DNA from 4 places in the Azospirillum palustre genome. Region 2 is predicted to be linked to each of the others. Evidence: predicted binding sites of a transcription regulator. Region 2 holds the regulator's gene; each other region holds the start of a gene.

Region 1 (7,376 bases), on a different contig from region 2:
ATCACCTACGGCCGGCTGTGGATCGTCGTCTTCGCCTTCGCCGTCTTCGCGGCCCTGCTGGTGGCGCTGAAGCGCACGTGGTTCGGCCTGTCGATCCGCGCGGTGACGCAGAACCGGCCGATGGCCAACGCCATGGGCATCCGCACCGCGCGGGTCGACGCGCTGACCTTCGGGCTCGGCTCCGGCATCGCCGGGCTGGCCGGGGTGGCGCTGAGCCAGATCGACAATGTCAGCCCGAACCTCGGCCAGGGCTACATCCTCGACAGCTTCATGGTCGTGGTGTTCGGCGGGGTGGGCAACCTGTGGGGCACGCTGGTCGGTGCGCTGACGCTGGGGACCATGAACAAGTTCCTCGAACCCTATGCCGGGGCGGTGCTGGGCAAGATCCTGGTGCTGATCTTCATCATCCTGTTCATCCAACGGCGTCCGCGCGGCCTGTTCGCGCTGAAGGGCCGCGCGGTGGAGGCCTGACCGATGCTGCTGCGCTTTTTCCTGATGGGTCTGGACCGCAAGGCCGGGATCGTCCTGGCGATCCTAGCATTCCTGGCGGTCGCCGTGCCGGCGATGACGCTGTGGGTGCCGGCGGACTCGCCCTTCCACCTGTCGATCTTCACCGTCTCGCTGCTGGGCAAATACCTGTGCTTCGCGCTGCTGGCGCTGGCGCTCGATCTGGTGTGGGGCTATTGCGGCATCCTGTCGCTCGGCCACGCCGCCTTCTTCGCGCTCGGCGGCTACGCCATGGGCATGTACCTGATGCGGCAGATCGGCCCGCGCGGCGTCTACGGCAACCCGGTCCTGCCCGACTTCATGGTCTTCCTGAACTGGAAGGAGCTGCCCTGGTACTGGCTGGGCTTCGACCATTTCTGGTTCGCCGCCATCATGGTGCTGGTGGTGCCGGGTGCGCTGGCCTTCGCCTTCGGCTGGTTCGCCTTCCGCAGCCGCGTCACCGGCGTCTATCTGTCGATCATCACCCAGGCGCTGACCTTCGCCCTGCTGCTTGCCTTCTTCCGCAACGACATGGGCTTCGGCGGTAACAACGGCCTGACCGACTTCAAGGACATCCTCGGCTACGACATCCAGGCCGACACCACCCGCGTCGCGCTGTTCGTGGCGACGGTCGTGGCCCTGGCGCTCTCCTACATGATCGCGTCCGGCGTCATCGGCTCGAAGCTGGGCAAGGTGCTGGTGGCGCTGCGCGACGCCGAGAGCCGCGTCCGCTTCATGGGCTACGACACCGAGAGCTACAAGCTGTTCGCCTGGACCCTTTCGGCCTGCATGGCCGGCGTGGCCGGCGCCCTCTACGTCCCGCAGGTCGGCATCATCAACCCGTCGGAATTCGCCCCGGCCAGCTCGATCGAGGCGGTGATCTGGGTCGCCGTCGGCGGACGCGGCACGCTGGCCGGCGCCATCCTCGGCGCGGTGCTGGTCAACATGGGCAAGAGCTATTTCACCGGCGCCCTGCCGGAGCTGTGGCTGTTCGCGCTGGGCGGCCTGTTCGTGGCGGTGACCCTGTTCCTGCCCAAGGGCCTGCTCGGGCTGGGCGCGCAGCTGAAGGCGAAGCTGCCCGGCCGCAAGGCCTCCCCTCTCCCCAACGCCCAAACCGCGAACCAAGCCACCGGCCAGAAGGGAGCCTGACCCATGAGCGCGGAATCGACCCTTCTCTATCTCGACGGCGTGTCGGTCAGCTTCGACGGCTTCAAGGCGCTGAACGGCCTGTCGCTGGTGATGATGCCCGGCGAGATGCGGGCGATCATCGGCCCCAACGGCGCCGGCAAGACGACGATGATGGACGTCATCACCGGCAAGACCCGCCCCGATACCGGCACCATCCTGTTCGAGGGCGATACCGACCTGACCCGCCTGCGCGAAGCGGCCATCGCCAACCTCGGCATCGGCCGCAAGTTCCAGCGCCCGACTGTCTTCGAGCCGCACACGGTGTGGGACAATCTGGAACTGGCGCTGAAGGCGCCGCGCCGGCCGCTGAAGACGCTGACCTACGCCATCAGCCGCGACGACCGGGCCCGCATCGAGGAGATCCTCGACATCACCCGCCTGTCCGCCCTGCGCAGCCGGCAGGCCGGCAGCCTGTCGCACGGCCAGAAGCAGTGGCTGGAGATCGGCATGCTGCTGGCCCAGGACCCCAAGCTTCTGCTGGTCGACGAGCCGGTCGCCGGCATGACCGACGCCGAGACCGAACAGACCGCCGAACTGCTGTGCAGCATCGCCGGCAAGCATTCGGTGATCGTGGTGGAGCATGACATGAGCTTCGTCCGCGCGCTGGGCGTCAAGGTGACGGTGCTGGCCGAGGGCTCGGTCCTCGCCGAAGGCTCGCTGGACGCGGTCAGCGCCAATCAACAGGTCATCGACACCTATCTCGGCCGCTGACGGGAGATCCCATGATGCTCGACGTTCGTTCTCTCGATCTGCATTACGGCGCTGCCCAGGCTCTGCGCAGCGTGTCCATGAAGGCCGAAATCGGCAAGGTCACCTGTCTGGTCGGCCGCAACGGCGTCGGCAAGTCCAGCCTGCTGCGCGCCATCGTCGGGCTGAAGCCGGTGTCCGGCGGCTCCATCGGCTGGGACGGCGCCGACGTGACGAAGATGGCGCCGGCCGACCGGGCGCGGCGGGGCATCGCCTATGTGCCGCAGGGGCGCGAGATCTTCCCGCTGCTGACGGTGCGGGAAAATTTGCTGACCGGCTACGCCCCGCTGCCGCGGGCCCAGCGCTCGATCCCCGACGAGGTGTTCGAGCTGTTTCCGGTGCTGAAATCCATGCTGGAGCGCCGCGGCGGCGACCTGTCGGGCGGCCAGCAGCAGCAGCTCGCCATCGGCCGCGCCCTGGTGACGCGCCCGCGCCTGCTGGTGCTGGACGAGCCGACCGAGGGCATCCAGCCGTCGATCATCAAGGACATCGGCCGCGCCATCTCCTACCTGCGCGACAAGGGCACCATGGCGATCCTGCTGGTCGAGCAGTATTTCGACTTCGCCCGCGACCTTGCCGACGACTGGGTGGTGATGGAGCGCGGCGAGGTGATGCTGTCCGGTCCGCGTAGCGGCCTGGACGAGCGGGAGGTCCGCAAATACCTGACGGTATAACACCGATGGCATGGCCTTCCGGCCGGTGACGGGCGGAATATCCGCGGTCCCATTGCGTCCTCGATTCATCGGGCCTGCCGTCCGGCGGGCCTGTTTCGGGAGGAACCGCGCAATGAAGTCCGCACTCCGTATCGCCGCCGCCATCGGCCTGGGGGCCGTCCTGTCCGGCGCGCCCGTTATTGCCCCCGCTTTTGCCCAGGACAAGGAACCGGCAATGACGGGCAAGACCGCGATGGGTCCCGTCCTGACCGACGCGAAGGGCATGACGCTCTATGTCTTCGACAAGGACGGTGCCGGCAAGTCGGCCTGCAACGGGCCTTGCGCGACCAACTGGCCGCCGCTTATGGCTCCCGCCTCCGCAAAGCCGATGGGCAAATACAGCGTCGTCACCCGCGACGACGGAAGCCGGCAATGGGCCTACAACGGCAAGCCGCTCTACAGCTGGGCCAAGGATGCGAAGCCGGGCGACACCACCGGCGACGGCGTGAACAACGTCTGGCATGTGGCGAAGCCATAACGTTCGGGGTATCGCGGGGCCGTGGTTACTGTCGTCCGGTGCCACGGCCCTGCCTTCGCCGGGAGTGTACTTATCCGGTCGAGGTAATGCGCAAACGCCGACTTCGCGGGCCGCGCTCTTTAAAGGTCGTTAAGGATCCGAACCGCATGATGACCTCAACGCCATCTTGCTCACGGAGCCGCAGGTCATGTCGATCTACAACGCCGCCTCGTTCGAAGCCGCCCCCTCCGCCGAACCGAAGGTCCGCAAGATGAGCGGCCTGCCGCGTCTGGCGGTCTGGACCGTCATGATCGGCACGCCGTGGCTGCTGATCGTGGAAGCGGTGCGCCTGATCTTCTGAAGCTCGACACTCCAGGCCCGGCGCACCGTCCTTTCAAGCTGTTATTGGGCCGGTGCCACCCAGGGCTCCAGCGCGCCGATCTTCCTGGCCCGCTTCTCGTCCGCCGACAGTTTGAAATTATGCCCGAAGGGCGCGCTCTCGAACGAGCCGTAACCGGGATTGGCCAGCATCAGCCAGTCGCGCCCGAAATGCTCCTTCGCCGCCTCGAACGCCTTCAGACGGTCGGCCTCGCTGCCGTTGTAGGCATCGCTGAAGTCGCCGAAATTGTCGCCGAACAGCAGAACGATCCGGTACTCCTTGGCGATGTAGGCGCGCCGCGTCCCTTTCGCCGAACCCCAGTCCGGCTTTTCCTTCGACATCAGGAAGGTATCGACGTTGCCGCCCATCGGGAAGCCCAGCGCCTGTGCGTTGCGGCGGGTCGGCTCTTCCTGGTCGGCGTTGCGGTTGGTGACGTAGAACACCTTCACGCCCTTCGATTCGGCGTATTGGGTGAACTCCACGGCACCCGGCACCGCCGTCGCCTTCTCCGCCTTCACCCAGGCATCCCAGGTCTTCGACGAGAATTCGCCGTTGGTGGTGACCAGCCCGGCCTGATAGGCGGAGTTGTCCATCGCCGTCTCGTCCAGGTCCAGCACCACGGCCGGCGGCAGATCCTGGTAGTTGCCGGTCTGCTCCGTCGCCGCGGTCCAGCTCTTTTCGGCCAGCGCCTTGTCCAGCTGGATCCTGCCCAGCGCATAGACCGCCAGCGAGTTCGCCTTGTATTCGACCGACCGCTGCATCCACAGCTCGGCGTTCAGAAGATCGCTTTGCGGCACCGGGCCTTGAGGAGCCGGATCCGCCGCCAGGGCGGGGCCTGCCAGAAGGGAAAGGGCAACCGCACCGGACAGCAGCGACCAGCGCCCGGAACAGGCGGAATTGCGCATCGACTCAATCCATCCATCAAGTGTCATGGAACTGTCATCGAAGCACAGATTCGGGTGCTTGGCGACGGTCCCGTGACGCTTGCGTTACCATGCCCAGAAACGCTTGCGTCACGCGGCCCGCCTTAGGGACTCAGGCCGGCTGGGGGATGGCGCTTTCCGGCATCGGGGTCAGCGCCGGAATCGCCTCCACCCGCTCCAGCCAGCGCCGCACCGCCGGATAGGGATCGAGCGGGATATGGCCTTCCGGGGCGCGGGCGACATAGGCGTAGCAGGCGATGTCGGCGATGGTCGGCCGCTCCGCCGCCAGCCAGTCGCGGGTCGCCAGATGGCTGTCCATGAAGCGCAGCAGGCGTTCCGCGATCCTGTGCGCGTCGGCCAGCGTCCCGGCCCCGCCCCACAGGGTCAGGATGCGCGCCAGCGCCGGCCCGAAGCGCAGGTCGCCGGCGGCGACCGACAGCCAGCGCTGCACCTGCGCCGCCTCGTCCGGCGCCTTCGGGTTCCACAGGCCGGAAGCGTCGTAGCGGTCGGCGAGATAGACGAGAATGGCCACCGAGTCCGGCAGGACGAGATCGCCGTCGACCAGCACCGGGATCTGTCCGAACGGGTTCAGGGCGAGGAAGGCATCCGACCGGCGCACCGCGGCATTCGCTTCGACATAGCGATAGGGCAGGCCGAGGATGTTCAGGAAGGCTTCGACCCGGTGGGCATGACCCGACAGCGGCGTGCCGTACAGCGTGATGGCGGGATCGGTGCCGGTGCCCATGGCAATGCCTCTTCTCTGTGGAGCGCGGATGCCCACAGCCAACCACTTGCGCCGCTTCGCAGGAATGCGCTTTGATGAAAAGGGACTCTTTCAGGAAATGGAAGAATTGTGGACCGGCTGGATGAACTGACGATCTTCGTCGCGATCCTGGAGACCGGCAGCCTTGCCGGGGCGGCCAAGCGGCTGCGGCGGTCGGCGCCTGCCGTCACCCGTGCGCTGTCGGGGCTGGAGGAGCGGCTGGGTGTGCGGCTGATCGAGCGCACCACCCGCAACCTCGCCCCCACCGATGCCGGCCGGCGGCTGGCCGAGCAGGCGCGCCGCCTGCTGGCCGATTACGACGAGGCGCTGGCCGCCACCGGAACCGACCGGCCGATGCGCGGGCGGTTGCGGGTCACCGCACCGGTGATGTTCGGGCGCAAGCATGTGACGCCTCTGGTCCTCGACTTCATGCGGGAGTTTCCGGACATCCGCGTCGAGCTGACGCTGTCCGACGGCAACCTCGACCTGATCGAGGAGGAACTGGACGTGGCGATCCGCATCGGCCCGCTGCCCGATTCCGGCCTCGTCGCCCGGCGGGTGGGGCAGGTCGGGCGCTTTCTGGTCGCCAGCCCCGGCTATCTGGCGCGGCGCGGCACGCCGTCGATGCCGGAGGATCTGTCCGGCCACGACATCATCCTGACGACGGCCCGGCCCGGCCCGCCGGACTGGCGCTTTCTGATCGACGGGCGGGAGCGGGTGCTGCGGGTGACGCCGAAGCTGGCGGTCAGCCACATCGAGCCGGCCCTGCTCGCCGCCCGTGACGGGCATGGCATCGCCCGTCCGCTGTCCTATCAGGCGGCGGACGACCTCGCCGCCGGCACGCTGGTGCGCCTGATGCCGCACGCCGAGCCGGAGCCGCTGCCGGTCCATGTCGTGGTGCCGACCGCAAGGCTGATGCCCGGCCGGGTGCGCGCCTTCCTCGACCATGCAGTGCAGGGCCTGTCGGCGCTGGAGGTTCTGCGCAGCTGACATGCGACCCTGTCAGGGATCGCGGGCGACGCGGATGCCGTAGGCGGCATAGCCGCTCTCCGCCGCGTCCACCCGGCGCACGGCGGAGCGGGCATAGCGCGGGTTGCTGTGCCACGACCCGCCGCGCATCGTCCGCTGCGAACAGGCCGCTGCGGGCCGGCCGTCCGGGGCGCAGTCCTCCACCCATTGCCAGACATTCCCCAGCATGTCGTAAAGGCCGAAGCCGTTGGCGCGGTAGCTGCCGACCGGCGAGGTGAACAGAGCGCCGTCGCGGCAGTTCGCCACCTCCCAGTCGGTGAAGCGGTCCTTGGCCGACAGGTCGGCGACGTTCGCCGCATCGCATCCCCTGGCCGGATCGTCACCCCACCAGCGCGCGGTCCGGGTGCCGGCGCGGGCCGCATATTCCCACTCCGTCTCCGTCAGCAGGCGATAGCGCTTGCCGGTCCGGCGGCTGAGCCAGTCCACATAGGCCTTGGCGTCGTACCAGCTCGCACAGACCGCCGGGTCGTTGTTCGTCTGCGCGAACCCCGGCCGGCGCCAGGAGAAATGCCAGCGCGGCAACAGCTCCGTCTCTCCGGCATAGCCGCGGCAGACCGTCCGTGGCCGATAGCCGCTGTCCCGGATGAAGCTGGCATATTCGCCGCGGGTGACCGGATATTTGCCGACGGCGATGGGATGTTGGATCGACGCCGGGGTTTGCGGCGGCTCGTCGGGAAAGCGTTCCGTCTCC
Region 2 (7,376 bases):
TTCCTGGCGATGAGCCTCTACGGCTACACCACGAAGGCCGACCTGTCGAAGATGGGCTCGTTCCTGATGATGGGCGTCATCGGCCTGGTGATCGCCGGCCTGGCGAACATCTTCTTCCAGTCGCCGGCCCTGCACTTCGCGATCTCCGCCATCGGCGTGCTGATCTTCACCGGCCTGACCGCCTATGACACCCAGTCGATCAAGGAAAGCTACGCCGAGGGCTACGATCACGAGAGCACCGGCAAGCTGGCCCTGATGGGCGCCCTGACGCTGTACCTGGACTTCATCAACCTGTTCCAGTTCCTGCTGCAGTTCCTGGGCCAGCGCAACAACGACTGATCCCGAGACGCCTGATCGGACAAGCATCGGATCAAGCAGCCGCCGCCCGGAAGCACCCGCTTCCGGGCGGTTTTCTTTTGGGCCGGCTCAGGGCTCCACGGTCACCGTGTCGCCGACCTTGAGACCCAGCACACGGTCGGCCCGCCCGCGGTTGACGGCGATCTCCGCCAGCCCGTTGGAGTTTTCGTACCACAGCGGCTGCCCCGGCCCGACGGCACCGAAGGTGCGGGCGCGGGCGATGCGGGTTCCGCCTGCGGTCAGTATCGCATCGGCGGGCAGGGCGGAGGCCCGCAGGCCGGTCATGGCGTTGCCGTAGACATCGACATAGACGATGCGCGGCAGCTCGTCCGGCCAGTCCGGGCGGTCGATGGCGGCGGGATCGAGCGGGCTGCGTGCGACGGACCTGCCGGTCGCGAGACTGGCGGCGACGGGGGCGAACAGGTCGCGGCCGTGGAAGCTGGCGGACAGCCGGTCCGGAATCCAGTCGATTGTCCAGGCGTTTAGCGACGTTGCGCGGCGGGCGAGCAGGGCGAACAGGCCATTGTCCGGTCCGACGAACCAGCGCCCGTCGGCCTCCACCATCACCGGCCGCCGGTCGGTGCCGACACCGGGATCGACGACAGAGAGAAAGACGCTGCCGGCCGGGAAGGCCGGGGCGTAGGCCGCCAGCAGATAGGCGGAAAGCTGCGGGTCGAAGGCGGGGGCGTCGGCGAACAGGTCGATGGCCGGCACGCCGGGCGCCTGTTGCGCCAACACCGCCTTCATCTGGCCGGTGTAGGGGCCGGAAAGCCCGAAATCGGTGAAGAGCAGGATCATGAGGGCACGGGGGGCATGGGTGGCAGTCTCACCAGTGCTGCGGTGGTTCTGCCCCCATCCTACCCCGCACTCACATCGACTTGGTATCCAGCGCGTAGCCGGCCGACCGCACGGTGCGGATCAGGTCCAGCTCGTCCTCTTCGTTCATCGCCTTGCGCAGGCGGCGGATGTGTACGTCGACCGTACGCGGCTCGACGTACACGTCATGGCCCCACACCAGATCGAGCAGCTGTTCGCGCGAGAAGACACGGCCGGCATGCTGCATGAAATGGCGCAGCAGGCGGAATTCGGTCGGGCCGAGATGTACGTCCCGGCCGTTGCGGCGGACACGGTGGGCGGCCAGATCCATCGTCACGTCGGCGAAGGTCAGCACCTCGTCGGTCATGCCGGGAGAGGCGCGGCGCAGCACGGCGCGCATGCGGGCGACCAGCTCGGTCGGGGAGAAGGGCTTGGTGATGTAGTCGTCGGCGCCGGAATTCAGGCCGCGCACCCGGTCGCCTTCCTCGCCGCGGGCGGTCAGCATGATGATCGGGATGTCTCGGGTTTTGGCGTTGCGGCGCAGCTGGCGGCAGACCTCCAGCCCGCTCATCAGCGGCAGCATCCAGTCCAGCAGGACGATGTGCGGCGTCTGCTCGCCGGCGGCCAGCAGGGCCTCCTCGCCGTCGCTGGCGGTGGCGACGCGGAAGCCTTCCTTTTCCAGGTTGTACTTCAGCAGCGTCAGGATGTCGGCCTCGTCCTCGACGATCAGGACGAGCGGCTTCAGGGCCGCGTTCATGGTGGCTCCGTTCACAGCGCGCGTCTCGACGTTAACCGGCATGGCACAGCCTTTTCAACAAAGGAGGGAAGAGGGGCGGGCATCGGGCACACAGGGCAGGGCTCAGCCATAGCGGCCGGTGATGTAGCCCTGGGTGCGCTCGTCACGCGGGTTGGTGAAGATTTCCTCGGTGTCGTCGCACTCCACCATTTCGCCCAGATGGAAGAAGGCGGTGCGCTGCGACACGCGGGCGGCCTGCTGCATGTTGTGGGTGACGATGACGATGGTGTAGTTGGCCCGCAGCTCGTCGATCAGCTCCTCGATGTGGGCGGTCGCGATGGGGTCGAGCGCCGAGCAGGGCTCGTCCATCAGGATCACCTCGGGGCTGACGGCGATGGCGCGGGCGATGCACAGCCGCTGCTGCTGGCCGCCGGACAGGCCGGTGCCGGGTTCGCGCAGCCGGTCCTTCACCTCCGCCCACAGCCCGGCGCGCTTCAGCGAGGTCTGCACCACCTCGTCCAGCTCGTCCCGGCCGGAGGCCAGGCCATGGATGCGCGGGCCGTAGGCGACGTTGTCGTAGATCGACTTCGGAAAGGGGTTCGGCTTCTGGAACACCATGCCGACGCGGGCGCGCAGCTGCACCGCATCGACCGCCTTGCCGTAAACGTCCTCGCCGTCGAGCGCGATCTGCCCTTCGACCCGGCAGCCCTCGACGGTGTCGTTCATCCGGTTCAGGCAGCGCAGGAAGGTCGACTTGCCGCAGCCGGACGGGCCGATCAGCGCCAGCACCCGGTTTTCCCGGATGTCGAGGTCGATGCCCTTCAACGCCTGCTTGGCCCCGTAGAACACCTTCACCCCGCGGGCGGTCATCTTGTTGGGCAATGCTGCACCCGCGCGTTGACCGGCACGCTCGTCGGCGCGGGGCCGCAGCTTCAGCGGGTTCTGAATGCTGCCTGGAATGCTCATGGCGCTCACCACCGTCTCTCGAAAATCTTGCGCAGGATCACGGCCGCGCCGTTCAGCAGGATCAGGACGCCGAGCAGGATCAGGATCGCCGCCGAGGTGCGCTCGGTGAAGGCCCGCTCCGGACTGTCGGCCCACATGTAGATCTGCACCGGCAGCACCGTGGCGCTGTCGGTCAGCCCGTGCGGAATGTCGACGATGAAGGCGACCATGCCGATCATCAGCAGCGGCGCCGTCTCGCCCAGCGCGCGGGCCATGCCGATGATGGTGCCGGTCAGGATGCCGGGCATCGCCAGCGGCAGCACATGGTGCAGCACCGTCTGCAGGGGCGAGGCGCCGATACCCAGCGCCGCCTGACGGATCGACGGCGGCACCGCCTTCAGCGCGACGCGGGACGCGATGATGATGACCGGCAGCGTCATCAGCGCCATCACCAGCCCGCCGACCAGCGGGGCCGAGCGCGGCATGCCGAAGAATCCCAGGAACACGGCGAGGCCGAGCAGGCCGAAGATGATCGACGGCACCGCGGCGAGGTTGTTGATGTTCACCTCGATCAGGTCGGTCCAGCGGTTTCTGGCTGCGAACTCCTCCAGATAGACCGCGGCGGCGATGCCGGTCGGCACCGACAGCGCCATGGTCACCAGCAGGGTCAGCAGCGAGCCGGCGATGGCGCCGCCGATGCCGGCCTGTTCCGGCTCCCGGCTGTCGCCGGCGGTGAACAGGGTGGTGTTGAAGCCCTGCGCCAGCGCACCCGACGCCAGCAGCGCGTCGGCGGCGGCGACCCTGGCGTCGCTGATCCCGCGCTCGCTCTCCGGCAGGTCGCGGCGGTAGGCGCCCTTCACCAGCTGGTCGATCTGGTCGTCGGCGCGGACCCAGATTGTCTGCGTCGTGCCGGCCAGCGCCGGGTTCTTCGCCACCATCGCCTCCAGCTCGTAGGGCGCGCCCGACGACAGCAGGTCGTTCAGCACGCGGCGGCCGGCGCGGTCGGTGACCTGGGGGAACTGGGCGTAGAGCGCCCGGCGCAGCGGGGCGGTGTAGTTGCGGTCGGCGACCTCCGCCGGGTCGAGCGTCACCTCCAGCCGGATGCGCGCTTCCCAAAAGGCACTGGCGCCCTTGGCGACGATGGAGCCCAGCAGCAGCACCAGCATCAGCGCCGCCAGCGCCACCGCCGCGGCGCCGGCCAGCCGGAAGCGGCGCTCCGCGGCATGGCGGGCGCGCAGGCGGCGGGCGAAGGCCTCGCCGCGCAGGCGCGACTTCGGCGCGGTGGAGGGGCCAGAGGAGGAAGCATGGGAGGGCGTCACGGCCGCCGCGTCCCGCTCGACGAGGTCAGTCATATTTTTCCCGATAGGTCCGGACCACCCGCAGGGCGACCATGTTGAGGCAGAGCGTGACGAGGAACAGCACGAGGCCGAGGCCGAAGGCCGACAGCGTCTTCGGGCTGTCGAACTCCTGGTCGCCGACCAGCAGCGTGGCGATCTGGGTGGTGACGGTGGTGACCGCCTGCAACGGGTTGGCGGTCATGTTGGCGGTCAGGCCCGACGCCATGGTGACGATCATCGTCTCGCCGATGGCGCGGCTGACCGCCAGCATCACCGCGGCGACGATGCCGGGCAGGGCGGCGGGCAGCACGACCTGTTTGATGGTCTCCGACTTGGTGGCGCCGAGGCCGTAGGAGCCGTCGCGCAAGCTCTGCGGCACCGCGTTGATGACGTCGTCCGACAGCGAGCTGACGAAGGGGATGATCATCACCCCCATGACGATGCCGGCGGCGAGCGCCGATTCCGAACTGACGTCCAGCCCCAGCGCCTCGCCGACCGAGCGCACGAAGGGCGCCATCGTCAGTGCTGCGAAGAAGCCGTAGACCACGGTCGGGATGCCGGCCAGGATTTCCAAAGCCGGCTTCAGCCAGGTGCGCACGCCGCGACCGGCATATTCCGACATGTAGATCGCCGCCATCAGCCCGACCGGCACCGCCACCAGCATGGCGATCACCGTGATCAGCAGCGTGCCGGCGAACAGCGGGATGGCGCCGAAGGAGCCGCTGGAGCCGACCTGATCGGCCCGCATCGCCATCTGCGGGCTCCAATGGGTGCCGAACAGGAAGTCGAGCGGCGAGACGACGCTGAAGAAGCGCAGCGCTTCGAACAGCAGCGACAGCACGATGCCGACCGTGGTCAGGATGGCGACCAGCGAGCAGACGACCAGCGCCACCCGCACCACCCGCTCCACTGCCGGGCGGGCGCGCAGGTCCGGTCCGATGCGGTGACGGCCCCAGGCGAGCCCGGCAATGGCGAGGCTGGCACCGACGGCCAGCAGGCTCCAGCCGGCGAGGTCGCGGAAGCCAGCGTAGCGGCGCGCCGCCTCGACCACCAGCGGATCGGCCTCGCGCCCGGTCGAGATGCCGTGGGCGAGGTTGAGGATGTCGGCCTTCAGCAGGGCGACCGACTGGCCGTCGCCGGTGGTCAGCCGGTCCGGCAGGGCCGACAGCACCAGCTGGATGGCGAGCCAGCCTTCCGACGCCGTCCAGGCGACGAACAGCAGCAGCGCGGGCAGCCCGGCCCACAGCGCGACATAGACGCCGTGGTAGGAGGGGACCGAATGCAGCTCCGCCACCCGCCCGCCGACGGACGCCGCCGCCCGCGACCGGCCGATCATGAAGCCGATCACGGTGAGCAGGGCCAGGATCAGGGCGAGGAGGGTCAGCTGCATGCGGGCGACTCAGGCGAAGACAGGGGCAGGAAGAGGAGTTGGTCAGAACTGCAACGGCGTCAGGTTGACCGCCTCGACGCGGGCGGCGTCGCGCAGCGGCTTCGGCTCCGGGATCAGGCCCTTGTCGACCAGATAGCCGTCGTCGCCCATCGCCCGTTCGGAGGTGTATTCGCCGATGAACTCGCGGATGCCCGGGATGACGCCGGCATGGGCGTTCTTGACGTAGATGTAAAGCGGGCGGGCCAGCTCGTACTTGCCGGCGGCCACCGTCTCCGCCGTCAGACCCACCCCGTCCATCTTCGCGGATTGCAGCGTGTCGCGGTTCTGGTCGAGGTAGCTGTAGCCGAAGACGCCGAAGGCGCTGGGGTTGGCGAGCAGCTTCTGGACGATCAGATTGTCGTTCTCGCCGGCCTCGACATAGGCGCCATCCTCGCGGATCGTCATGCAGGCGCGCTCGCGCGCCTTTTCGTCGGGGACGGCCTTGGCGACCTCGGCCAGCTTTTTGCAGCCTTCCAGCATCGCCAGCTCGTTGAAGGTGTCGCGCGTCCCGGAGGTGGGCGGCGGGCCCAGCACCTCGATGGCCGCCTTGGGCAGCGACGGGTCGATATCGGACCACAGCTTGTAAGGATTGGCGACCAGGGCGCCGTTGACCGGCACCTCCTTCGCCAGCGCCTTCCACAGCACGACGGTGGACAGCGACACCGGCGCCGCCTTCCGGGAGGAGGCCAGCGCGATGCCGTCATAGCCGATCTTCAGCTCGGTCATCGTGGTGACGCCGTTGCCGGCGCACTGGTCGATTTCCGACTTCTTGATCCGGCGCGAGGCGTTGGCGATGTCGGGATGGGCCGGGCCGACGCCGGCGCAGAACAGCTTCAACCCGCCGCCGGTGCCGGTCGATTCGACCACCGGGGTCTTGAACTTGCCGGTCTTGCCGAAGGCCTCCGCCACCGCGGTGGTGAAGGGGAAGACGGTGGAGGAGCCGACCGCGCGGATCTGGTCGCGCGACTGCGCCCAGACCGGGGCGGCAAGGCCCAGGGCCAGGGCCAGGCCCAGGGCGGTCGCGGCGACAACATGGGTCCGGGTGGTCACGGGTGCCCCTCCTTGAGGAAACGGAGACTGGTCCAGCGGAATGGCGCGGACCATAGACCCGGAGGGCGACCGATTGATTACGTTTTTATGACGCTTTCATGACAGCGTCACAGAGCACCCAAACCCTCTCACATCCGGCCCAATCCCCTCTCCCCCCCGGGGAGAGGGTGAGGGGGAAGCGTGGCGGCCCTTCCACGAAAATCCTGATGCGTCTCCCCCTCACCCCGGCCCTCTCCCCTGGGGGGAGAGGGGGAAATCGCTTCTCCCACCGCGGGCAGATAAACCGTGAAGGCGCTGCCCACTCCGACCTCGCTTTCGATGGTCAGCCGGCCGCGGTGGCGGTTCAGGATGTGCTTGACGATGGCCAGCCCCAGCCCGGTGCCGCCCATGGCGCGGGAGCGCGCGGCATCGACGCGGTAGAAGCGCTCGGTCAGGCGGGGCAGGTGCGTGCGGGCGATGCCGTCGCCGCGGTCGCGCACCGACACCGACACCATGGCGGTGCCGCCGCGCCCGGCCCGCTTGTCCTTCGCCACGCCGCCCGGCGCCGGCAGGCCGGTGAAGCCCACCGCGGCGCCGTCGGCCAGCGCCACGCTGACGGTCACGTCGGTGTCCTCGCGCGTGTACTTGATCGCGTTGCTGACGAGGTTCTGGAAGACCTGTGTCAGCTGGTCCTCGTCGCCGACGACCGGCGGCAAATCCTCCGGCG
Region 3 (7,376 bases), 1.8 Mb from region 2:
AGGCCGTGGCCGATGGGAAATGCGGCGGAGGGGGCGGGGCTGTCGCTCATGGGTGTATATCTTACGCCTTTGCCTCGGCCGCCGCCAGCGACGGGGCGGGCTTCTCGGCGATCGGCCAGTGGACGATGGTCGCGAACATCGCCAGCGCCACGCCCAGCCACCAGACGACGTCGTAGGACCCCGTCCGCTCATACAGCACGCCGCCGAGCCAGACGCCCAGGAAGCCGCCGACCTGATGGCTGAAGAAGGCGAAGCCGTAGAGCGTGCCCATGTAGCGGGTGCCGAACATCAGCGCGACGAGGCCGGAGGTCGGCGGTACGGTGGACAGCCACAGCAGGCCCATCACTGCGGCATAGGCGATCACCGTCACCGACGAGATCGGCAGCAGGATGAAGATGGCCGTCGCGATGCCGCGCGAGAAATAGTTGGCGCACAGCAGGTAGCGTTTGCTGACCTTGCCCGCCAGGATGCCGGAGGCGTAAGAGCCGATAACGTTGAACAGGCCGATCAGCGCCAGCGCCCAGGCGGCCAGCGTCGGGCTGATGCCGGCGGCGGTCAGGTAGGGCGGCAGGTGGGTGGTGATGAAGGCCAGCTGGAAGCCGCAGACGAAGAAGCCGGCGACCAGCAGCACATAGCTGCGGTGCTGGAAGGCCTGCCGCACCGCGGCGACGTAGCCGATGTTGGCGCCGGTCACCGCCGGGGTGCCGCTCGCCGTCATGCCCTTCGGGCCGGGGAAGACACCCGCCAGCAGCGGCACCGCGATCATCGAGGCGGCCAGCAGCAACAGCGCGGTCTGCCAGCCGAAGCCGGCGATGAAGGCCTGACCCATCGGCGCGAACAGGAACTGGCCCATCGACCCGGCGGCGGTTGCGATGCCGACCGACCAACTGCGCTGTTCCGGCGGCAGCAGCCGGGTGAAACCGGCGATGATGATGCCGAAGGAGGCGCCGGACAGGCCGAGCCCGATCAGCACGCCGGCGGTCAGGTACAGCTCGACGCTGGTGGTGGCATAGGGCATCAGCGCCAGCCCGGCGGCATAGAGGATCCCGCCACCGGCCAGCACGGGGGCCGGACCGTAGCGGTCGGTCAGCGCCCCGGCGAAGGGGCCGCCGGCGCCCCACAGGATGTTCTGGATCGCCATCGCCAGTGCGAAGACGTCGCGGCCCCAGCCGCGGGTTTCCGAAAGCGGGCCGATGAACAGGCCCATGCTGGACCGCGGTCCGAAGGCCAGCATCGAGATCAGGCAGCCGCAGACGACGACGAGTGCGGGCGTCCTCCAGGAGGGCGCCGGTGCAGGGGTAACGGTGGTCAAGGCATCCTCCCGGATCCGGGCGCCGCTGCGGGGTGCCGCTGCGCGCCGGTGTTATGGAACTGCTCTGCCTGCGACGATAGGCGGGCCTCAACAGTTCGGCAAATTCATAATCGGCAATCAGGTCATTCCGCAGCGGAATGCAGGAAGGGATGTTCGTCCATCGCATGCTTGGCTGCTGTGCACTCGGGCAGGCGTCCGGCCGCCAGTTCACGCCGAAGCGCCTCCTCCAGCCGGTCGAAGACCGAGGCGATGCGTCCGGCCGTCCGCGACTGGATCAGCCAGATCGTCACCGACATCCGGAAGTTGGGAAGGTCGAGCGGGCGCACCGCCGTCGCATCGGGGATCGGCGCGATCAGCCCCATCGGCGCCAGGCCGAAGCCGACGCCGCGGGTCACCAGCGAGACCAGCAGGCTCTGGTCGTAGGCCTCCACCGTCACGTTCGGCTGCAAGCCGAGCGGCGCCAACGCCTGCTGCAACGCCTCGCGGTAGCGGCAGCCGTTCGGCTGCAGCACCCAGCCGCGCCGGTTCATGGCGGCGAGATCGCTGGATGCGTCATTGGGAGAGGCGATGATGTTGACCGGTTCGGTGCCGATCCGGCGGACCGGCAGGTCGTCGGGCGGCATCTGCCCCTCGCACAGCAGGATCACCGCGCCGTCCAGCGTGCCGGCGCGGACCTGCTCGATCAGCGGGTTGCTCCAATCCGAATGCAGCCGCAGGGTCAGGCCGGGAAATCCGGCGCGCAGCTCGTCCAGCGGGCGTCCGGTGGCCAGAGCGGTCAGCACATGGGCCATCCCGAGCCGCAGCAGCCCGCGCGGTTCGGCCGACCCGGCGAACGCGTCGGCGAAGTCGCTGGCCGCCGCCAGGATGCGCCTTGCATGGGCCAGCGCCAGTTCGCCGTCGCGGGTCAAGGCCAGCGGTTTGGTCTGCCGGTCGAACAGCACGACGCCAAGCTCCGCCTCCAGCCGCTGGATCAGCCGCGACACGGCAGACTGCGTCAGCCCCAGCCGGTTGCCGGCCTCCTGCACCGACTGCGCATCGGCAACGGCGATGAAGGTGCGAATCTCGTTGAGCTTCATGGGGCGGCCATAAGGTCGGGTGGGGTGTACACCGGCAGGACGCGGCACTGCATCTTCGCGTCTGGTGTACCAGTGTCGGACCGCGCTACCTTTGGGTCAAGACATCGATAGGGAGCCGCTCATGTCCGCCACTCCGCCCGACCGGTCCAGCCGCGAATATCCCGACCGCCCCTGGGTTGGCGTCGGGGCCGTCGTCTGGCGCGGCGACAAGGTGTTGCTGATCCGGCGGGGCAAGGCGCCGCGGATGGGGCAGTGGAGCCTGCCGGGCGGAGCCCAGTCGGTCGGCGAGACGGTGTTCGAGACCGCAGTGCGCGAGGTGCGGGAGGAGACCGGGCTGGAGGTGGTGCCGACCGGGATCGTCACCGTGGTGGATGCCATCACCCCCGACGCCGAGGGGCGCGTCCACTACCACTATACGCTGGTCGAGGTGGCGGCGGAGAGTGCGGAGGGCGAGCCGCTCTGCGCCGACGATGCGCTGGAGGCCTGCTGGGCGACCGCCGATGAGGCCGGCGAACTGACGGAGTGGGACGAGACCCGCCGGGTCATCCTGATGTCTGCGGCCCAGCGGCAGAGCCGCCCAACCCGATAGGCGGCAGGATCGCGCTGCGCTCGGCAAGGAAATCGTCCACCCCGTCGGCGGTCAGCGGGCGCGACAGCCAATAGCCCTGCAAGACATCGCAGCGGTAGGCTTGCAGGTAGAGCCGCTGTTCCGGCGTCTCCACCCCCTCCGCCACCACGCCCAGCTCCAGCGCGTGGGCCAGCGCCACCACCGCCTGGACGATGGCGGCGGCGTCACGGTCCTCCACCATCGCCTGGACGAACTGCTTGTCGATCTTCAACGCCTCCACCGGCACCCGCCGCAGCGTCGCCAGCGAGGACCAGCCGGTGCCGAAATCGTCCAGCACCAGCCTGATCCCGGCTCCCCGCAACCGCAGCAGCGCCTCACGCGCCTCGGCAGTCTGGCTGAACATGCTGGTTTCGGTCAGCTCCAGCTTCAGGTTGGCAGCGGGCAGGCCGGTCTCCGCCAGAATGCCCAGCACCTTCAGCACCAGCCCCGGATCGTCGAGCTGCCGCGCCGACAGGTTGACCGACACCGGAATGTCGGGATAGCCGGCGCGCAGCCAGCCGGTCGCCGCGACACAGGCCGTCCGCAGGGTCCAATCGCCCAGCAGGTGGATCGCCTCCCCCTGCTCGGCCATCGGCACGAAGACATCGGGGGGCAGCATGGTGCCGTCGGACAGGCGCCAACGCGACAGCGCCTCGAACCCGGTCAGGCGGTTGGTCACGACATCGGCCTGGGGCTGGAAGACCAGGGACAGCTCCTGCCGGTCGATGGCGTCGCGCACCCGCGCGGCGAATCCGGCGTCGGATATCCCCTGTGTGCCGGGTCCGTTCGCGGGTCCGTTCGACGTCGCGTGCGTGTTCGCCACCGTCCGCTCCCTCTCGACAACCATTCCTTGGCTCTTCAAAACCCCCTTGGGGTTCGCTGCCATAACAACCACAGGAGGGGTTTGTTAACCATGTCGCGAAAGAGCTTGACGAATTTTATATGGTTACGAAAGTGTTAACGTTGCTGCGCCGGTGACAAGAAAAGGTCGAAGCCGAAGCGGCGCAGCTGCCCGATGGGACGTGAACACTTACGCCCGAGCTGCTCCCCGTTTGAGACGACTGGGCAGCAGCTCACCCGATTGATCGAGGACTGGATAGGCGGCGGCAACCAGATGGGCGTTGATCCGGCGCAGGTCGCGCAGGATGTCGAGGTGGAGGGCGCTGGTCTCCACGCTTTCCTTGCGGCCGGCGCGCAGCCGGGCGAAATGTGCTTCGGTGGCGCTGGTCTCCAGATCGCGGATCACCTCCTTTTCATGGATCAGAGCGCGGGCGGAGCGGACGTCGCGCGACACGAAGACGGCGGCGGCCAGCCGCTGGGTTTCGCTCAGCCGTTCCAGCATGCCGGCGATCTCGCCGGCCCCCTCGGTGGAGAAGCGCAGCTTGCGCCGGATTTTCTTCGAGGCAGTCTCCATCAGATTGCAATCGACGATGTCGCCGACATGTTCGAGGTTGATGGTGAAGGTCAGCACGTCCGACATCCGGCTGGCGTCGCTTTCGTCCAGATCCTCGACATTGATCTGGGTGAGGTAGCCTTTGATCGCCTCGTGCAGCCGGTCCAGCACATCGTCCATCCGGCGGATTTCCTGAACCCGCTTGCGGTCGTCGGTCTGGAGCACGTCCAAGGCGCCACGCAGCATGCCGTCCACCGTGTCGGCCATGCGCAGCGCCTCGCGCGAGGCGTTGGCGATGGCGAGGTGGGGAATGCGCAGCGCGCTGCGGTCGAGATAGAGCGGCATCGCCGGGTCGGCGACCGCCACCCGCTCCGGGAACATCCGGGTCAGTGCTCGCGCGAACCAGGGCAGCGGGCCGATGAACAACCCGGCCATCGCCAGGTTGAAGGCGAGGTGGAAGTTGGCAGCCAGCCGCGTGGCGTCCGGCGACACCGCTTGCAGGCCGGCAGTGATCGGCCCCAGCAGCGGCACGACGATCAGGCAGCCGACGAGGCGGTTGATCAGGTTGCCGACCGGCAGCCGACGGGCCGCCGGGTTGCGGCCGTCGCCGCCCGGCCCCTCGATCACCGGGTTGACGGCGCTGCCCAGATTGGCGCCGGCGACCATGGCGATTGCAGCCTCGGGCCCGATCACCCCGCCGCCGGCCAGCGAGGCGATCAGCAGGATGGCGGCAACGCTGGAATGGGCAGCCCAGGACAGCAGTGCCGCCAGCACTACCGCCACCACCGGATCGGCGGTCAACATCGCCAGCATCCGCCGCAGCATCGGTGCGTTCTCCGCCGGGGCGATGGTCGCCAGCAGCAGGTGCAGCGACAGCAGCATCAGGCCCAGACCGATGGCGACCCGTCCCAGATCGCGGCTGCGCGTCCGCGCGCCGCGGCGGAAGGCGATGAAGCCGCCGAGCAGCAGGACCGGCGCCACATGGGCGACGTCGAAGGCGAGGATCTGGACGATCAGGGTGGAGCCGACATTGGCTCCCAGCATCACCGCCAGCGCCGGCATCAGCGACACCAGTCCGGTGGCGGTGAAGCCGGTCGCCATCAGGCCGGTGGCGGTGCTGCTTTGCAGCAGCATGGTGATGCCCATGCCGGACAGGAAGGCGGTCCAGCGGTTGCGCAGCCCGGCTCCCAGGATGCGGCGCAGGTCGCCGCCCAGCGCGCGGGTCAGCCCGCTCTGCACCATGTGCAGCCCCCACAGGAGCAGCACGACGTTTCCGGCGAGTTCCAGCAGCACCCGTGTCGCCTGCATCGCACCCCCTCTGTCGGATCGGGGATGCGGTCAGGCGGCACCCCTAACTGAAGGGTAGGGCGCGCGGATTGTTACGACAATATGACAGTTGGGTGACAGCGTAGGGGGAAGGGGGCCATGAAGCCCCCGTTCCCCCCGGTCGGCATGACTCAGACGTTGAAGCGGAAGTGGAAGATGTCGCCGTCCTGGACGACATATTCCTTGCCTTCCTGGCGCATCTTGCCGGCGTCCTTCGCCCCCTGCTCGCCACCCAGCGTGACGAAGCTGGTGTAGTCGATGGTCTCGGCGCGGATGAAGCCGCGCTCGAAGTCGGTGTGGATGACGCCGGCGGCCTCGGGCGCCTTGGCGTTGCGGCGCACGGTCCAGGCCCGCGTCTCCTTCGGGCCGACTGTGAAGAAGGTGATCAGGTCCAGCAGCTTGAAGCCGGCGCGGATCAGCTTGTTGAGGCCGGTTTCCTCCAGCCCCATCGATTCCAGGAACTCGGCCTTCTCGGCCGGGTCGGACAGCTGGGCGACCTCGGACTCGATGGCGGCGGAGATCACGACGACCTCGGCATTCTCGGCCTTGGCCTTCTCGGCGACCTTGGCCGAGAAGCTGTTGCCGGTGGCGGCCGACGCCTCTTCGACGTTGCAGACATAGAGGACCGGCTTGTCGGTCAGCAGCATGAACTGCTTGAACACCGACCGCTCGTCGTCCGACACCTCGACCACGCGGGCGGGCTTGCCGTCCTGCAGCACCTTCAGGGCGCGCTCCATCAGGTCGGCCTTGATCTTGCTGTCCTTGTCGCCGCCCTTGGCCTTCTTCTGCAGGCTGGTCAGCTGGCGCTCAAGGCTTTCCATGTCGGCGAGCATCAGCTCGGTCTCGACCACCTCGGCATCGCGCAGCGGATCGACGTTGCCCTCGACATGGGTGATGTCGTCGTCCTCGAAGCAGCGCAGCACATGGACGATGGCGTCCACCTCGCGGATGTTGGCGAGGAACTGGTTGCCCAGCCCTTCACCCTTCGACGCCCCGCGGATCAGGCCGGCGATGTCCACGAACTCCAGCTGGGTCGGGACGACCTTCTGCGACTTGGCGATCTCCGCCAGCTTGTCCTGCCGCGGGTCGGGCACGCTGACGCGGCCGACGTTCGGCTCCTTGGTGCAGAAGGGGAAATTCGCTGCCTCGGCTGCCTGGGTGGCGGTCAGGGCGTTGAAAAGGGTCGACTTGCCGACGTTCGGCAGGCCGACGATGCCGCAATTGAAGCCCATGGTTGGGTGCTCGCCGTCGGAAATGCTGGAATTGAGGCGCTTTATCCTACGTGGGCGCGCAAAGAGCAAACGCGAAGTGGGGGAATGCCGGAACCGGCAAGGCCCGGCAGGGGCTTATTTGCCTTGGGTCGCCACCGTCACCTTGTTCATGAACAGCTCCGGCTGGCCGTCCACGATCAGGGGGAGGTTGTCGGAGACGGCGTCCAGCAGCGGGTCGATCCAACTCTGGTCGGCCTTGGCGAAGTCGTGCAGCACATAGCCGCTGACCAGATCCTTGTTGCCGGGATGGCCGATGCCGAGCCGGACGCGCCAGTAGTCCTTGCCGATATGCGCATCGATGGAGCGCAGGCCGTTGTGGCCGCCATGGCCGCCGCCCTTCTTCACCCGGATCTTGCCAGGGGGCAGGTCCAGCTCGTCATGGATGACGACG
Region 4 (7,376 bases), on a different contig from region 2:
GCGTCGGGCATGCCGGCGACACCGCCGGCCCGGCCGGCCCGGCCGGCCCCCGCCACCAGCCCAGCCACCAGCCTGGCCGGCAGCCCCGCCGCCAGCCCGTCCATCGCCCCATCCCTCACCGTCCCCGCACAGCCCCTGGCCCAGCCCTTGGCGCCTTCGCTCTCCCCGCCCCCTTCGGCACCGCTGTCGATCCTGCTGGTGGACGACGATCCGACCGTGCGCGACATGGTGGCCGGGCTGCTGCGCGGCTGGGGCCATCGGGTGATCGCGGCGACCAACGCCAACGAAGCGCTGGTGGTGCTGGACGGGCCGGAAAAGCTCGATCTGCTGCTCAGCGACGTCGTCATGCCGCCGGGCATGGACGGGACGGAGCTGGCCCGGCACGCCGCGCGCATGCGCCCCGGCCTGCCGGTTCTGCTGGCCTCCGGCTTCGCCGCCCATGCCGTCGGCACGCCTGCCGGCTTCGGCCCCGACGTGGCGATGATCGCCAAGCCCTTCTCCATCGAGGATCTGCGCCGGCAGCTTTCCCGCATCGCCGGCCGGCGGGTGGGAGCGGCACCCCAGCCCCAGGCGATGGCGGCCCAGGCAATCGCTGCCCAGCCCCCTGCGCCTGTTCAGCCCACTCCCCGTCCCGCCGGACCGCCGCGCCTGCTGATCGCCGAGGATCTGTCGATCAACCGCGAACTGCTGGCGGCGCTGTTCAGGGACAGCGGCTACCGCATCGATCTGGTGGCCGACGGCGCCGCGGCGGTGGAGGCGGTGAAGGCCGGCGACTACGACCTCGTGCTGATGGACGTGCAGATGCCGGAGATGGACGGGCTGGAGGCGAGCCGGATCATCCGCGCCATGCCGCCGCCGCGCGGCGACCTGCCGATCCTGGCGCTGACCGCCGGTTCGTCGGACGAGGAGCGGCGCGACTGCCGTGACGCCGGCATGAACGGGCACATCGGCAAGCCCTATGAGCGCGACCTGCTGCTGCGTCAGGTCGCCCGCACGCTGGCCGCCGGGCGCAGCCGCACCGGCGCCGCCTGAAGCCGGGTCAGGGCTGCTCGAACACTCTTGGGAAATGGGCGAGACGCCGGCCGAACAGGCTTTGCGGCGCGGCGTCGGCCGCGGCCGGTTCCGCCTGATTGGCCGGCAGCGGCGCCATGGGCAGGGGCGTGGCGGAGAGCGCGCGCGCCGAGGCCGGGCGGGTGCGGCGTTCCGTCTTCTCGGGTGGGGCGTAGAAATGCAGGGTCAGCTGGCCGTCGGCTTCCGCCGCATAGGGCAAGCCTGGGACCGTCCGGCGTTCGGCGCCGGGAAGCACATACTGCTCACCTTGGTCGGTGCGTTCGATATGCGGCATGACCGGTATCCTGTCTCCACCGGACCGATCCTGCCGTTCCCGCCCTTGCGGGTCAAGGGCGGGCTGCGTCACGAAGGGCTTATCCGATCGTACCGCCATCCGCCCCCTCGTTCACAGGGTGTTCTCCCCCCGGATCGAGGCCCTTACGGGTGCAGGACGCTCGCCACCAGCAGGTAGGACAGCCAGGCGACGATGCCGGAGGCGGGAATCGTCAGCACCCAGGCCCAGACGATTCGGCCGGCCAGCCCCCAGCGCACCGCCGAGGTGCGGCGGGCGGAGCCGACGCCGACGATGGCGCCGGTGATGGTGTGGGTGGTCGAAACCGGGATGCCCAGCCACGTCGCGCCGAACAGCGTGATGGCGCCAGCCGTCTCGGCGCAGAAGCCCTGGTAGGGCTTCAGGTCGGTGATGCGCGACCCCATGGTGCGGACGATGCGCCATCCGCCCATCATGGTGCCCAGCCCCATCGCCAGCTGGCAGGCGATGATGACCCAGAAGGGGACGTGGAAGGTATCGCCCAGCATGCCCTGGCTGAACAGCAGGACGGCGATGATGCCCATCGTCTTCTGCGCGTCGTTGCCGCCATGGCCCAGGCTGTAGAGCGCCGCCGAGACGAGCTGCCAGTGCCGGAACTGGCGGTCGACCGCGAAGGGGGCGGCCCGGCGCAGCGCCCAGGACAGCACCAGCATCAGGAACAGCGCCAGCAGGAGGCCGATGCCGGGCGACAGCACGATGGCGACCGCCGTCTTGGTGAAGCCGCTGCCGATGATGGCGCCGAATCCAGCCTTGGCGATGCCCGCCCCGGCGATGCCGCCGACCAGCGCATGCGAGGAGGAGGACGGCAGCCCGAGATACCAGGTGATCAGGTTCCAGCCGATGGCGCCGATCAGCGCCGCCAGGATCACCGCCGGGTCCATCACCAGCGGATCGACCAGCCCGGTGCCGATGGTGGTGGCGACATGCAGGCCGAAGAACAGGAAGGCGATGAAATTGAAGAAGGCCGCCCAAAGGACGGCCAGCTTGGGCGACAGCACGCGGGTCGACACCACGGTGGCGATGGAATTCGCCGCGTCGTGCAGGCCGTTGATGAAGTCGAAGGCGAGCGCCACCAGAACGATGACGGCGATCGCCGGCAGGCCGAGTTGCAGGGCCTCCATGACCGGGACCGCCTCAGACCTGATCGAGCGTGATGCCCGCGACCAGGTCGCCGACGTCGTCGCACCGGTCGGTCACCGCCTCCAGCATCTCGTACAGCTCGCGCCGGCCGAGGAAGGCGATCATGTCCGGCTTCTCCGCGATCAGCGACTGGAGCGCGCTGCGCAGGATGTCGTCGGCCTCGTCCTCGATGTCGGACAGCCGGCCGCAGAGATGGTCGATGCGCTCGGCGTTGCGGGCGATGGAGCCCAGCAGCGGCATCAGCTCGACCAGCACGTCGGCCTGCTGGCGGATCAGGGCGACGAAGCGGCGCATCGGCTCGTCGAACGCCTCGATGCCATAGAGGCCGGCATGGCGCGGAACCTCGTCCATCAGGTCGATGGCATCGTCCAGCGCGTTGATCAGCGACAGGATGTCCGAGCGGTCGAAGGGGGTGATGAAGGCGCGGTGCAGGTCGCGCCCGGCATCCTTGGCGATGCGGTCGGCGTCCTTCTCCACCCGCTTCAGCGCAGCGACCTTCTGCGCGCGCTCGTCCGGTCCGGAATCCATCACCGCTTCCAGTGCGATGGATGCTGCCACGATATGGCGGGCCTGCTCGACGAACTGGTCGACGAAGCGTTCCTCCTTCGGCATCAGCGAACGGAATGCGCGCAGCAGCATGGGACTGTGACTCACGTAGACTGGATTGGTTTGGCGCTGCTCTTAGCACGCTTCGCGGTGCGGTGCAGCGGCGGCATGTCATGTAAAGGTCATGAAACAGTCATTTGGTAGCAAAATCGCCACAGGTCGCGGCACATCGCCGCGTTTCACCCCTCCAACCGATCCGGCGAACCGGTTTCACCGGCCCCCTTGAGCAGGCCCCATGGAAAGCCGCCGGCCGCCTTCCCAAATCTCACCCGAAGCCCCTCCCCCGACCGCAGGGTTCCGCCCATGACGTGCCCACCCGCCCTTCTCCACCGCCTTGCCATGCCGGCGCTTGCCGTCCTGCTGGCGAGCACCGCCCCGCTGCATGCCCAGACGGCTTCGCCCAACGACCCCGGCCGGTGCAGCCCGACCGTCTCGGCGGCACTCAGCACCTGGGACACCGGAGTCGCGGCGGCGGAGCGTTTCGGCGACAAGGCGGCGGCGGTCGCGCGCGAGAAGGGGCGGGAGTATCTGCTGCCGCTGCTGGGGATCGACCCGAAGGCGGTGCCGCCCGATGCCAAGGGCGGCGGCACGACCGACGATGTCGGCCGCGCGCTGGAGGAAAGCCGCAACGATCCCAAGCGCCGCGCCGACCTCTGCGCCGCCATCACCCGCGCGGCGGACGAGGCGAAAAACTCGGCCGGCGCCGGGCTCGACGCGCTGAAACGGGCCCTGGACACCTGGCAGCTGACGCCGCCCGCCGCTCCGACCCCCGGCCCGGCCCCCGCCCCTGCTCCGGAGACGCCGAAGCAGGACGGGCTAATCAAGACCTGATCCGGATCAGATCCGCCGCAGCGGGCGCCGGGCGCTCCACACCCCGGCCAGGAAGGGCAGCGCCAGCAGGACCTGCAGGGCTGCCCAACCCAGCGCTTCCCAGTTCGGCCGGGTCCAGTCGACCTCGTGCAGCGCCTCCATGAAGGGCAGCTGGCCGTAGATCAGCGATTCGAGCGGCACGAAGCCCTCGGCCACCACGGTCAGCAGCGCCGCCAGCAGAAGCCCGAAGCCCAGCACCGACTCGACCGGCAGGCGGCGGACGGCGCCGCACAGGCCGCGCGGCGCGCCGTCGGCGACTGGAATTGCCGGACGGAACAGGCTGGCGATGCCGAGAGCGCCGCGCGTCTCCGTCCCCACCGGCCGGCGGGCGGCGCGGATCAGGCCCAGCGCCGGCAGCGCCACCGCCGGGATCAGCAGATACGGGTTGGGGAAGTCGCGGTAACGGCCGTCATAGACGATCAGCAGCGACCAGACCAGCGCCGCGACGCCCAGCGCCACGGCGCTCCACCGCCCGACCCGCTCGGTGCGGGTCAGGGCCGGGCGGGCGTGGCGCAGGCCGACCAGCGGCTCGCTCGCCAGACCGCCGCTCGCCAGCGTGCGGTGGGCGGTCAGCAGCACCGCCAGCACCAGCGCCGCGGTCAGCGCCAGCATCGCCACGGCCAGCGTGGTGTCCTGCCAGTAATGCTTGCCATGCTCGGCGAGGAAGGCGGCGCGGACATAGAGGGTGGACAGCGCCTGCGCCAGCAGGATCAGCACCGCCCAGCCGGTGCCCGGCAGATGGCGGCGCAGCAGCGCCAGCCCGCCCAGCAGCACCAGCGCCAGCCCGCTCGACGCCGCGAACAGCCAGGGCCACGCGACATTGCCGACGGCCGGCCCGGCCAGCGAGAATTTCGGCGTGCGGTCGGCGTTGTAGAGGCCCCAATGGCCGCCGACCGTGCCCTCCAGCTTGGCCTTCCACTCCTGGTCGAAGGCTTCGATCACGTTGTAGTCGAAGCCCTCCTGCTCGGCCATGCGGACGAAGGCGTTGACGAACTTCGCCTTGTTGACCAGCCCCGGCACGGCGGCCCCGCGCGAGCGGCCCTGCGTCGGCCAGCCGGTCTCGCCGACCAGGATCGGCTTGCCGGGGAAGCGGTGGGCGATGGTGCGGTAGCTCTGGCGGATACGCTCGGTCGCCGCCTCGACGCCGGCCGGCACGTCCTCCCAGTAGGGCAGCAGATGGATGGTCAGGTAATCGACGTGATCGGCGATCTGCGGGTATTTCAGCCACCATTCCCAGACGTCGGCATAGGACACCGGCTGCTTCACCGCCGCCTTGACGCGGTCGATGTAGCCGGTGACCTGCTCCGGCGTCAGCTCGCGGCGCAGCAGCACCTCGTTGCCGACGATGACGCGGGTGATGACGTCGGGATAGCGGTTGGCGAGGTCGATCAGCGAGGCGATCTCCGCCTCGTTCTTGTCGGTCCGCGAGGACAGCCACGCCCCCATGGTGACCTGCATGCCGTGCTTGCGCGCCAGTTCCGGCACCACCTGCAAGCCTTCCAGCGAGGTGTAGGTGCGGATGCCGGCCACCTGCGGCGCGAGGGCGACGATGTCCTCCTCGATCTGGGCGGTGGAGGGCAGCACGCCGGTCAGCGGGCTCTGCCCGTCGCGGAAGGGCGCGAACGACACGCTGCGCAGCTTGCCGCCGGGCGGCGGGTCGAGCGGCACCGGCAGGTTCGGCAGGGACCAGACGGCGAGATTGGCGAGGCCGGCGACGAGCAGCGCGGCGAGGATGAGGATCAGGCGCATGGGCGGGATGTCTACACCAAAGGCTTGACGGTTTGAACGGCGACCGTCGCACCAACAGGCCGGACGGCGATTTTATTCACGGATGCGGACAGAAAATGGGCGCGCCCCCAAAGGAGGCGCGCCCAGTCGGTCAAGGATTGAGTGACGTGCCTTCGTCACGGATTGGTAAACCGGCGGACGGGGGCGTTTATTCCGTGGAAAATCGGATCCGCCCTCCCCTCCCCGCTCATCTCACCGTTCGACGAACGCCTTTTCGATGACGAAGCCGCCCGGCTCGCCGTTGGTGCCCATGACGAAACCGCGCTTTTCCATCATCGCGGTGGTCTCGGCCAGCATGGCCGGGCTGCCGCAGATCATCACCCGGTCCTTCTCGGCGTCCAGCTCCGGCAGGCCGAGGTCTTCGTAAATCTTGCCGGTTTCCATCAGCGTAGTCAGGCGGCCCTGGTTGCGGAAGGGCTCGCGCGTCACGGTCGGGTAATAGAGCAGCTTTTCCTTCACCTGCTCGCCGAAGAACTCGTTCTCCGGCAGGCTGTGGTGGATCAGGTCGTCATAGGCCAGTTCCGCCACGGTGCGGGTGCCGTGGGTCAGGATCACCCGGTCGAACTTCTCGTACATCTCCGGGTCCTTGATGATGCTGAGGAACGGCGCCAGGCCGGTGCCGGTGCTCAGCAGATACAGGTTCCGCCCGGGAAGCAGGTTGTCGGTGATCAGCGTGCCGGTCGCCTTGCGGTTCACCAGCAGCGTGTCGCCTTCCTTCAGGTGTTGCAGGCGCGAGGTCAGCGGGCCGTCCTGCACCTTGATGCTGAAGAACTCCAGCGTCTCCTCGTAATGCGCGCTGACGAGGCTGTAGGCACGCAGCAGGGGCCGGCCTTCGACCTCCAGCCCGATCATGGTGAACTGCCCCGGCAGGAAGCGGAAGGACGGATCGCGCGTGGTGGTGAAGCTGAACAGCGTGTCGGTCCAGTGGTGAACGGTCAGCACGCGCTCTTTGATCAAGTTGCTCATGGGGGCGTTCCAAAACCTGTCGAGGCCAAGCTCTGTTGGCAATGTTCAATACAGAAGTCCGGGACGCTGCGTTCAGGTGGCCGGCGCGATGACACGAGCGGAGCTGCCGCGACGCAACGGCCGAAACCTATCAACAAACCCGGTCGAAGGCCACGGATTTATACCAGTCAAATGACGGGCTTTCCGGCAAACAACACGAATTTTTCCGTACAACATTGATCCTGGTCAATTCGCGACTTATTCCGCGCTGGGCGGCGCGAACAGGTAGGGCGACAGGCCGCGCAGGTTTTCGTCGACGATAAGCCGATGATTCAGCGGCGGAAATGCCCGCTGAGAGCAGTCGAGACGCGGGCAGAGCCGGCAATTCACCCCGATCGGCGTCGCCGCATCGGTGTTGGACAGGTCGAACCCGTCCGCATAGGTGACCTGAGCCGCATGCTGGACGTCGCAGCCCAGCGCCACGGCGAATTGCTGCGGCGGGCTGCGGTGGCCGCCGCCGGCCTTCACCACCGTGCGGGCGATGGAGAAATAGGCGGTGCCGTCCGGCATCTCCGCCATCTGGCTGTGGATCTTGCCCGGCGTGCGGAAGGCCTCATAGACGATCCAGCGCGGGCAGCCGCCGCCG

The links. The regulator PhoB, encoded in region 2, activates phosphate uptake and scavenging genes when phosphate is short. The targets are predictions, from matches to a motif close to TNTCATAAAACTGTCA.
Region 1: the regulator PhoB is predicted to act here: its motif matches at 4,897-4,912, upstream of CRT60_RS14555 (5'-nucleotidase, lipoprotein e(P4) family).
Region 3: the regulator PhoB is predicted to act here: its motif matches at 5,779-5,794, upstream of CRT60_RS26185 (Na/Pi cotransporter family protein).
Region 4: the regulator PhoB is predicted to act here: its motif matches at 3,248-3,263, upstream of CRT60_RS08090 (DUF47 domain-containing protein).

The regions. Positions count from the first base shown of each region.
Region 1 is NZ_PDKW01000041.1:170,507-177,882, reverse strand. It holds gene urtB (urea ABC transporter permease subunit UrtB) at 1-471, shown strand, start outside; gene urtC (urea ABC transporter permease subunit UrtC) at 475-1,635, shown strand; gene urtD (urea ABC transporter ATP-binding protein UrtD) at 1,639-2,385, shown strand; gene urtE (urea ABC transporter ATP-binding subunit UrtE) at 2,400-3,095, shown strand; gene CRT60_RS14560 (COG4315 family predicted lipoprotein) at 3,208-3,612, shown strand; gene CRT60_RS36460 (hypothetical protein) at 3,800-3,952, shown strand; gene CRT60_RS14555 (5'-nucleotidase, lipoprotein e(P4) family) at 3,994-4,875, opposite strand; gene CRT60_RS14550 (glutathione S-transferase family protein) at 5,006-5,638, opposite strand; gene CRT60_RS14545 (LysR family transcriptional regulator) at 5,747-6,646, shown strand; gene CRT60_RS14540 (formylglycine-generating enzyme family protein) at 6,659-7,376, opposite strand, start outside.
Region 2 is NZ_PDKW01000043.1:2,624,917-2,632,292, forward strand. It holds gene CRT60_RS34670 (Bax inhibitor-1/YccA family protein) at 1-339, shown strand, start outside; gene CRT60_RS34675 (SAM hydrolase/SAM-dependent halogenase family protein) at 427-1,155, opposite strand; gene phoB (phosphate regulon transcriptional regulator PhoB) at 1,226-1,930, opposite strand; gene pstB (phosphate ABC transporter ATP-binding protein PstB) at 2,033-2,779, opposite strand; gene pstA (phosphate ABC transporter permease PstA) at 2,881-4,206, opposite strand; gene pstC (phosphate ABC transporter permease subunit PstC) at 4,199-5,581, opposite strand; gene CRT60_RS34700 (PstS family phosphate ABC transporter substrate-binding protein) at 5,624-6,670, opposite strand; gene CRT60_RS34705 (ATP-binding protein) at 6,799-7,376, opposite strand, start outside.
Region 3 is NZ_PDKW01000043.1:796,719-804,094, forward strand. It holds gene CRT60_RS26160 (hypothetical protein) at 1-50, opposite strand, end outside; gene CRT60_RS26165 (MFS transporter) at 62-1,312, opposite strand; gene CRT60_RS26170 (LysR family transcriptional regulator) at 1,435-2,388, opposite strand; gene CRT60_RS26175 (NUDIX hydrolase) at 2,510-2,977, shown strand; gene CRT60_RS26180 (EAL domain-containing protein) at 2,931-3,818, opposite strand; gene CRT60_RS26185 (Na/Pi cotransporter family protein) at 4,026-5,696, opposite strand; gene ychF (redox-regulated ATPase YchF) at 5,846-6,946, opposite strand; gene pth (aminoacyl-tRNA hydrolase) at 7,061-7,376, opposite strand, start outside.
Region 4 is NZ_PDKW01000039.1:428,089-435,464, reverse strand. It holds gene CRT60_RS08105 (response regulator) at 1-1,032, shown strand, start outside; gene CRT60_RS08100 (hypothetical protein) at 1,040-1,345, opposite strand; gene CRT60_RS08095 (inorganic phosphate transporter) at 1,489-2,502, opposite strand; gene CRT60_RS08090 (DUF47 domain-containing protein) at 2,516-3,160, opposite strand; gene CRT60_RS08085 (hypothetical protein) at 3,431-3,958, shown strand; gene CRT60_RS08080 (glycoside hydrolase family 17 protein) at 3,965-5,746, opposite strand; gene CRT60_RS08075 (ferredoxin--NADP reductase) at 5,978-6,751, opposite strand; gene CRT60_RS08070 (helix-turn-helix domain-containing protein) at 6,989-7,376, opposite strand, start outside.